Azoarcus olearius: one gene and its partner. Each later gene encodes a partner of the first gene's protein in a complex. Links are inferred from orthologs where the notes say so. Each region holds a gene or a part of one and is shown in the gene's direction. Other genes may lie near its edges.

What was found.
Region 2: the proteins of dnaX (region 1) and holA are in contact, whole or in part, in a cryo-EM structure (PDB 8GIZ), measured with the Escherichia coli proteins. The link is inferred for Azoarcus olearius from one-to-one orthologs.

Annotation. Positions count from the first base shown.
Region 1 is NZ_CP016210.1:1,068,546-1,072,920, forward strand. Bases 1-2,922 are described here. They hold dnaX (DNA polymerase III subunit gamma/tau), read left to right. Parts: upstream 1-428; coding sequence 429-2,417; downstream 2,418-2,922. Other genes in these bases: cfa (cyclopropane fatty acyl phospholipid synthase), read right to left, coding at 1-129; dqs_RS05090 (YbaB/EbfC family nucleoid-associated protein), read left to right, coding at 2,469-2,792; recR (recombination mediator RecR), read left to right, coding at 2,873-2,922. Outside these bases: more of recR, read left to right, coding at 2,923-3,472; petA (ubiquinol-cytochrome c reductase iron-sulfur subunit), read left to right, coding at 3,654-4,247; dqs_RS05105 (cytochrome b), read left to right, coding at 4,251-4,375. UniProt on the Escherichia coli protein: Part of the beta sliding clamp loading complex, which hydrolyzes ATP to load the beta clamp onto primed DNA to form the DNA replication pre-initiation complex.
Region 2 is NZ_CP016210.1:3,624,037-3,626,923, forward strand. It holds holA (DNA polymerase III subunit delta), read left to right. Parts: upstream 1-882; coding sequence 883-1,893; downstream 1,894-2,887. Other genes in the region: leuS (leucine--tRNA ligase), read left to right, coding at 1-359; dqs_RS16535 (LPS-assembly lipoprotein LptE), read left to right, coding at 371-886; dqs_RS16545 (glutamate-5-semialdehyde dehydrogenase), read left to right, coding at 1,981-2,887. UniProt on the Escherichia coli protein: Part of the beta sliding clamp loading complex, which hydrolyzes ATP to load the beta clamp onto primed DNA to form the DNA replication pre-initiation complex.

The DNA of each region.
Region 1 (4,375 bases):
GAGTTCGGCGAAGGCGCGCCGCGCGCCATCGTCGCCCCCGCGCCGGGCCGCGGTGCCACGGTGGGCGCGGGAGTACGCAGGGGGCGCCACGGGGCGGGAGGCGGCGCGGTCTGTATCGGCAGAGTTCATGCACGCTCCTCTAGCGCAAGCGCGTCGTCCGGCCCGGGCGGGCGACGGCGTACACCCGGGTCAAGACACTTCGGCGATTTCCGCGCAAACGGCGCACAGTGTGTCGATCCACGCGCGAACTTCTTCGGCTAGGTGTTCCATTGCGTTCTCCCCTGAGGCGGCGCGGAGCCGACGACTGAAGGATAGGCAGCGACCGGAGATAGACCAAATGGATTGAGCCAATCGCGCCGATTGGCAATTCGAATCATCGGCGGAGCGCGCCGGGAACGGGCAGGGGGGCTCTGCTAGAATCCCCACCCATGAGCTACCAGGTCCTTGCACGCAAATGGCGGCCGAAATCCTTCGGCACGCTGGTCGGTCAGGAGCACGTCGTCCGTGCGCTGAGCCACGCGCTCGCCACCGGCCGCCTGCACCACGCCTACCTGTTCACCGGTACGCGCGGGGTGGGCAAGACCACCATCAGCCGCATCCTGGCTAAAGCGCTCAACTGCGAAACCGGCGTGACGGCGGAGCCCTGCGGCCAGTGCGAAGCCTGCCGGGCGATCGATGCGGACCGCTTCCCCGACTACGTGGAAATGGATGCCGCCTCCAACCGGGGGGTGGAAGACATGGCCGCGTTGCTCGACAAGGCGGTATACGCGCCGGTGCAGGGCCGCTACAAGGTCTACATGATCGACGAAGTGCACATGCTCACCGGGCATGCGTTCAACGCGATGCTGAAGACCCTCGAAGAGCCGCCGGAGCACGTCAAGTTCATCCTCGCCACCACCGATCCGCAGAAGATCCCGGTGACGGTGCTGTCACGCTGCCTGCAGTTCAACCTCAAGCAGATGCCGCAGGGGCATATCGTCGAGCACCTGGACCGCGTCCTGACCGCCGAGGCGGTACCGTTCGAGCCGCCCGCGCTGCGGCATATCGCCAAAGCGGCCAACGGCTCGATGCGCGATGCCCTTTCGCTGCTCGATCAGGCGATCGCTCACGGCGCCGGCAAGGTGGCTGAAGAGCAGGTCACGCACATGCTCGGCACCGTCGGTGATGATCACCTGCACGCCGTGCTGGAGGCGCTCGCCGCAGCCGACATGGCGGCGCTGCTCGCCGTGGCCGACGGCATGGAGGCGCGCAGCCTCTCGTTCGACGCCGCGCTGCAGGCGCTGGCTTCACTGCTGCACCGGGTCGCGCTCTATCAGTTTGCGCCGGCAGCGATTACCGACCCGCTCGAACGAAGCCGGGTCGAAGTCCACGCCGCGGCCTTCGACGCCGAGTTTCTGCAGCTCGCCTACCAGATTGCGATCCATGGCCGGGAAGAGCTGCCGTTGGCGCCGGACGAATACACCGGCTTCACGATGACGCTGCTGCGTCTGCACGCGTTCCGCCCGGAGCAGCCGCCGGCCTTGGGAAGCACGCCGACCGGCGCGGACGGGGGCGCGGGGGGCGAGCGCCGGCCGCTGCCGGCGCGGGCGCCGGCTCCCGCCGCGGTGACGCCCCAGATGCAAAGCGCCGGCGCCGGGATGCCGCCAAATGCGGTCGCGGCGACGAACCGGCCCGTTCCGCCCGCGGCGACGACGGCCGCCCCGGCCCCTGTGTCGGCCGCGCCTGTGCCGCAGGCACCGTCTTCCTCCGCCGCGCCTCCTGCGCCCGCAGCGCCGGTGGCGCCGCCCGAGGGGCCGGCGGTTTCCCCGCCGGCGGGCGACGTTCCGCCGTGGGAGGAGCTGCCCCCGGAAGCGCAGTGGGACGAGGGTGACAGGGCCGCAGCGGGCGGTGCCGAGCGCTTCGACGAGGAATTGAACGACGCGCCGCCGCGTCCGGCCCCGCTTGCGGTCGTCAGACCCTCTACGGCGCCGGCGGTAGCACCCGCCGCGGACGAAGCACCCGGGGACGCCGTGCTGGCAGCCCCGCAGGCGCTGGCGGCGGGCGACTGGCGGTCCTTGGTACGTGCCCTCGGGCTGACCGGCATGCTGCGGGAGCTGGCGCAGCACTGCGAGTGGGTGGGGCTGGATGGCGAGCAGCTCGAGCTGCGCCTGTCGGCCACCCATCGCCATCTGCTCGATATCAACCGCAGCGCGCCCGAGCGGTTGCAGGAACAACTCGGCGCCGCGTTGGGGCGCACGCTCCGGGTCCGGATCGTCATCGGTACCATCGAGGGTGAGACGCCCGCCCAACGCGACGAAATCGAGCGTCGGCAGCGCCACGCCGAAGCGGTCGCGGCGCTCGAATGCGACCCCTTCGTGCGTGAATTGATCGAGCGCTTCGATGCCACGCTGCTCGAAGACACGGTACGGCCGCTCTAGGCCTGCCCCCACGGCTAACCCATCCCTTCCTTCCCAGCGGAGAACATGATCATGATGAAAGGCGGTATTGCCGGCCTGATGAAGCAGGCCCAGCAGATGCAGGACAACATGAAGAAGATGCAGGACCAGCTCGCCAGCGTCGAGGTCGAGGGTCAGGCCGGCGCAGGCGTCGTCAAGGTGGTGATGACCTGCAAGTACGACGTGCGGCGCGTCAGCATCGACGACGCGGTGATGGACGACAAGGAAATGCTGGAAGACCTCGTCGCGGCGGCGCTCAACGACGCGGTCCGCAAGGTCGAGACCACCACGCAGGAAAAGATGGCGGGCTTCACGGCCGGCCTCAACCTGCCGCCGGGGTTCAAGCTTCCGTTCTGAGATCAACAGTCTCCACGCCGAATGCGTTCGCCGCCCCGCGAGGGGGCGGAGAGGCGCTTGAGGCGGCCCGACGCGTACCGATGTCCTCTCCTCCTTCCAGTCTCGACGAACTCATCGCCGCGCTGCGCTGCCTGCCTGGCGTCGGGCCGAAGTCCGCGCAGCGCATGGCCTACCACCTGCTGCAGCGCGACCAGCGCGGCGCGGCGCGGCTGGCGGGGGCGCTCGGCCATGCGCTCGAAGTGCTGCGCCATTGCCAGCGCTGCAACAACTTCTCCGAAGAGGCGGTCTGCCAGCGCTGCGCCAATCCGCGGCGCGACCCCGCGACGCTCTGTGTCGTCGAGATGCCCGCCGATCTGGCCATGATCGAGCAGACCCAGTCCTACAACGGCCTGTACTACGTGCTGATGGGGCGTTTGTCGCCACTCGACGGCGTGGGACCGCGCGAACTCGGGCTCGAACGCCTGATCGCGCGTGCGACCGACGGTGAGGTCAAGGAAGTCATCCTCGCGACCAACTTCACCAACGAGGGCGAGGCGACGGCGCACACCGTGGCCACGCTGCTCGGCGCGCGCGGGGTCAAGGTCAGCCGCATCTCACGCGGCGTGCCCGTCGGTGGCGAACTCGAACACACCGACACCGGCACGATTGCCCAGGCGCTGGTCGAGCGGCGCGCGTTCTGAACGCGTGCTGCAGTGCGGCAGGCGGCGCTTTCCTAGCCCCTGATCGAAGCAGGGTGATCGCTTTGAAAGCCTTGTGCCGACTGGATTTTCCGACTTCGCGCTTTCTCTGCTGCAGCGACTCCGATATAATCCGAAGGTTTTTTGTATCCGGTCTTTGGTTTTCCTTTCAGGGAAGAGGGTCATGAGCGTTGAACAAAAGATGGACAACGGCCGCCGCACGCTGTTGCTGGCGACGTCCGCCGCAGGCGGCGTCGCGGCGGTGGCCACGGCGGTGCCGTTCGTTGCCAGTCTGACGCCGTCCGAGCGCGCCAAGGCAGCAGGGGCGCCGGTCGAGGTCGATGTGGGCAAACTCGCCCCGGGCGAGATGATGACGGTGGAATGGCGCGGCAAGCCCGTGTGGATCCTGCGTCGCACCCCCGAAATGCTGGCGTCGCTGGACAAGACGGACGACAAGGTCAGCGATCCGCAGTCCGACAAGCTGCAGCAGCCCGAGTACGCCAAGAACAAGCATCGCTCGATCAAGCCCGAGTACCTGATCGCGGTCGGCATCTGCACCCACCTTGGCTGCTCGCCGTCCGACAAGTTCAAGGTCGGCGCCGAAAGCGGCGTCGGTGCGGACTGGCCCGGCGGCTTCCTGTGCCCCTGTCATGGCTCGCAGTTCGACCTCGCCGGTCGCGTCTACAAGAGCATGCCGGCGCCGGACAACCTCGAGATTCCTCCGCACAAGTACGTCGCGGACACCACCATCCTCGTCGGTGAAGACGGAAAGGCCTAAGCGATGACGACCAAATCCCAAGCCTTGCTGAACTGGGTCGACGAGCGCTTCCCGCTCACTTCGTCGATCAAGGGTCATCTGACCGAATACTACGCGCCGAAGAACTTCAACTTCTGGTACTTCTTCGG
Region 2 (2,887 bases), 2.6 Mb from region 1 along the record:
ACGATGCTGCCGCCCACGCCGAAGTCGCCGAGGAAGGCTTCTCCATCCTCGTCCGCCTGCTGTCGCCGATCACTCCGCACATCGCCCACGCGCTGTGGCAGGACTGCGGCTTCGGCGGCGACATCGTCCAGGCCGCGTGGCCGGAACCCCTGGAAGCCGCGCTCAAGCAGGACGAGATCGAGCTGATGCTGCAGGTCAACGGCAAGCTGCGTGGCTCGGTCAAGGTCGCCGCGGACGCCGGCAAGAGCGACATCGAAGCCCTGGCGCTCGCCTCCGAGGCGGCGCAGAAGTTCATGGAAGGCAAGCCGCCGAAGAAGGTGGTGGTCGTGCCCGGCCGGCTCGTCAATATCGTGGTTTGAGGACTGCACGCATGCCCACCCCCTTCACCCGCCGCCGCGCCCTCACCCTGCTGGCCGCGGCCGGCGCCACGGCGGCACTCGCCGGCTGCGGATTCCGCCTGCGCGGCCCGCAACCGCTCGACTTCGCCACCATCCATGTCGGCGTCAGCGAATTCTCCGAACTCGGCGCGCTGCTGCGCCGCCAGATCGCCACCAGCGGCACCACGACCGTGGTGGAGGACGCGGCGAAAGCCGACGTCAGGCTGCAGGTGCTCGCCAATGAACGCGAGCGCGAAATCCTGAGCCTGACCGGCGCCGGCAAGGTGCGCGAATACCAGCTTACCCAGCGCATGCGCTTCCAGCTGCTGGACAAGAACGGCAGCGCGCTGATTCCGCCCACGGCCATCCTGGCACGGCGCGAATACACCTTCGACGACGCGCTGATCCTGGGTAAGGAACAGGAGGAAAACCTGCTGTTCCGCGACATGCAGAGCGACCTCGTGCAACAGTTGATGCGTCGCCTCGCGGTGGTCCGCCGCCCGCAGTGAATTTGCGCCCCGACCAGCTCGCGGCCCAGCTCGACAAGCCGCTCGCACCGCTCTGGGTGCTGCACGGCAACGAGCCGCTGCTGGTGCTCGAAGCCGCCGACGCAATCCGCGCGGCAGCGCGCCGCCAGGGCTATTCGGAACGAGAAACGCTGGTGGTGGGCCAGGGCTTCCGCTGGGATTCGTTGACACTCGCCGCCGGCAACATGTCCTTGTTTGGCGGCGCCAAGCTCATCGATCTGCGCATTCCCACCGGCAAGCCGGGGCGCGATGGCGGCGACGCGTTGCAGCGCTATGTCGCGCAACTGCCCGCTGCCACGCTCACCCTGGTGACGCTGCCGGAACTCGACTGGCAGGCACGCAAAACCAGCTGGTTCAAGGCATTGGGCGACGCCGGCACGGTCATCGAGCTAAACGCGCCGGAACGCGAACGCCTTCCTCAGTGGCTGGCGCAGCGGCTGGCCGCGCAACACCTCACCGCCCCGGCGGAAGCGCTGGCTTTCATTGCCGACCACGTGGAAGGCAACCTGCTCGCGGCACATCAGGAAATCCTCAAGCTCGGGCTGTTGTTTCCGCACGGCGCGCAACTGACCCTTGATGACGTCCAGCAAGCCGTACTCAACGTCGCGCGCTACGACATCGATACCCTTCGACAGGCCGTACTGGAAGGCGACCCGGCGCGCTGCGCCCGTCTGCTCGAAGGCCTGCACGGCGAGGGCGCGGCGCCTCCGCTGGTGCTGTGGGCGCTGGCCAACGAAACCCGCAGCCTCGCGCTGCTGCGCGCCGGACAGGACGCCGGCCAGCCACTCGCCGCGCTGTTCAAGGCCGAACGCGTCTTCGACGAACGACGCAAGCAACTCCTTACCCGCGCCCTTGCCCGCCTGGGCGGCGGGCGCCTGCGCGCCGCGCTGATGCACGCGGCCCGCATCGACCGGATGATCAAGGGGCTGGCGGACGGCGACGTGTGGGACGAATTCCTGCAGCTTGCGCTGCGGCTCTGCCGTCACTGACCCGTTCCGCGGCGGATGTAGCGCGTGGCCCACGGGCGCCGCGATCAGTGCTTTAATCCCTTTTTGGCTTTTCCGCCTGTGACGATGATGGATATCCAGCACTACATGCAGACCGTCGGCCGCGAAGCGCGCGCCGCCTCCCGCACGCTTGCGGCAGCCTCCACCGATGCCAAGAATTCCGCCCTGGTGGCGATGGCGCAAGCCATCCGCGACAGTCGCGACGCGCTGCTGGCGGCCAACGCGGCCGACCTCGCCGAAGCCCGCGCGGCCGGGCTGGACGAGGCCCTGATCGACCGCCTGACGCTGAGCGCCAAGGGCGTGGAAGGCATGGCCGCCGGGCTTGAACAGGTTGCGGCACTCCCCGACCCGGTGGGGGAAATCACCGACGTCAAGCGCCGCCCTTCCGGCATCCAGGTCGGCAAGATGCGTGTGCCGCTCGGCGTGGTCGGCATCATCTACGAGGCGCGGCCCAACGTCACCGCCGACGCGGCGGCGCTGTGCCTCAAATCCGGCAACGCCGCGATCCTTCGCGGCGGCAAGGAAGCGCTGCGCTCGAATCAGGCGATTGCAAGCTGCGTGCGCACCGGGCTTGCCGCCGCCGGCCTGCCGCAAACGGCCGTGCAGGTGCTGGAAACGACGGACCGGGCTGCGGTTGGCGCGCTCATCACGATGCCCGAATTCGTCGACGTGATCGTGCCGCGCGGCGGCAAAGGGCTGATCGAGCGAGTCTCCAGCGAGGCACGCGTCCCCGTCATCAAACACCTCGACGGCAACTGCCATGTGTACGTCGACGACCATGCCGACCCGGCGAAGGTGCTGCCCATCGTAGAGAACGCCAAGACCCAGCGTTACGGCACCTGCAACACCACGGAATCGCTGCTCGTGGCCCGTGCCGTCGCCCCGCGTTTCCTGCCCGACATCGGACGGATGCTGGCGGCGAGGAACGTCGAGATGCGAGCGTGCCCGGAAGCGCTCGTGCTGCTGCGCGAAGCCG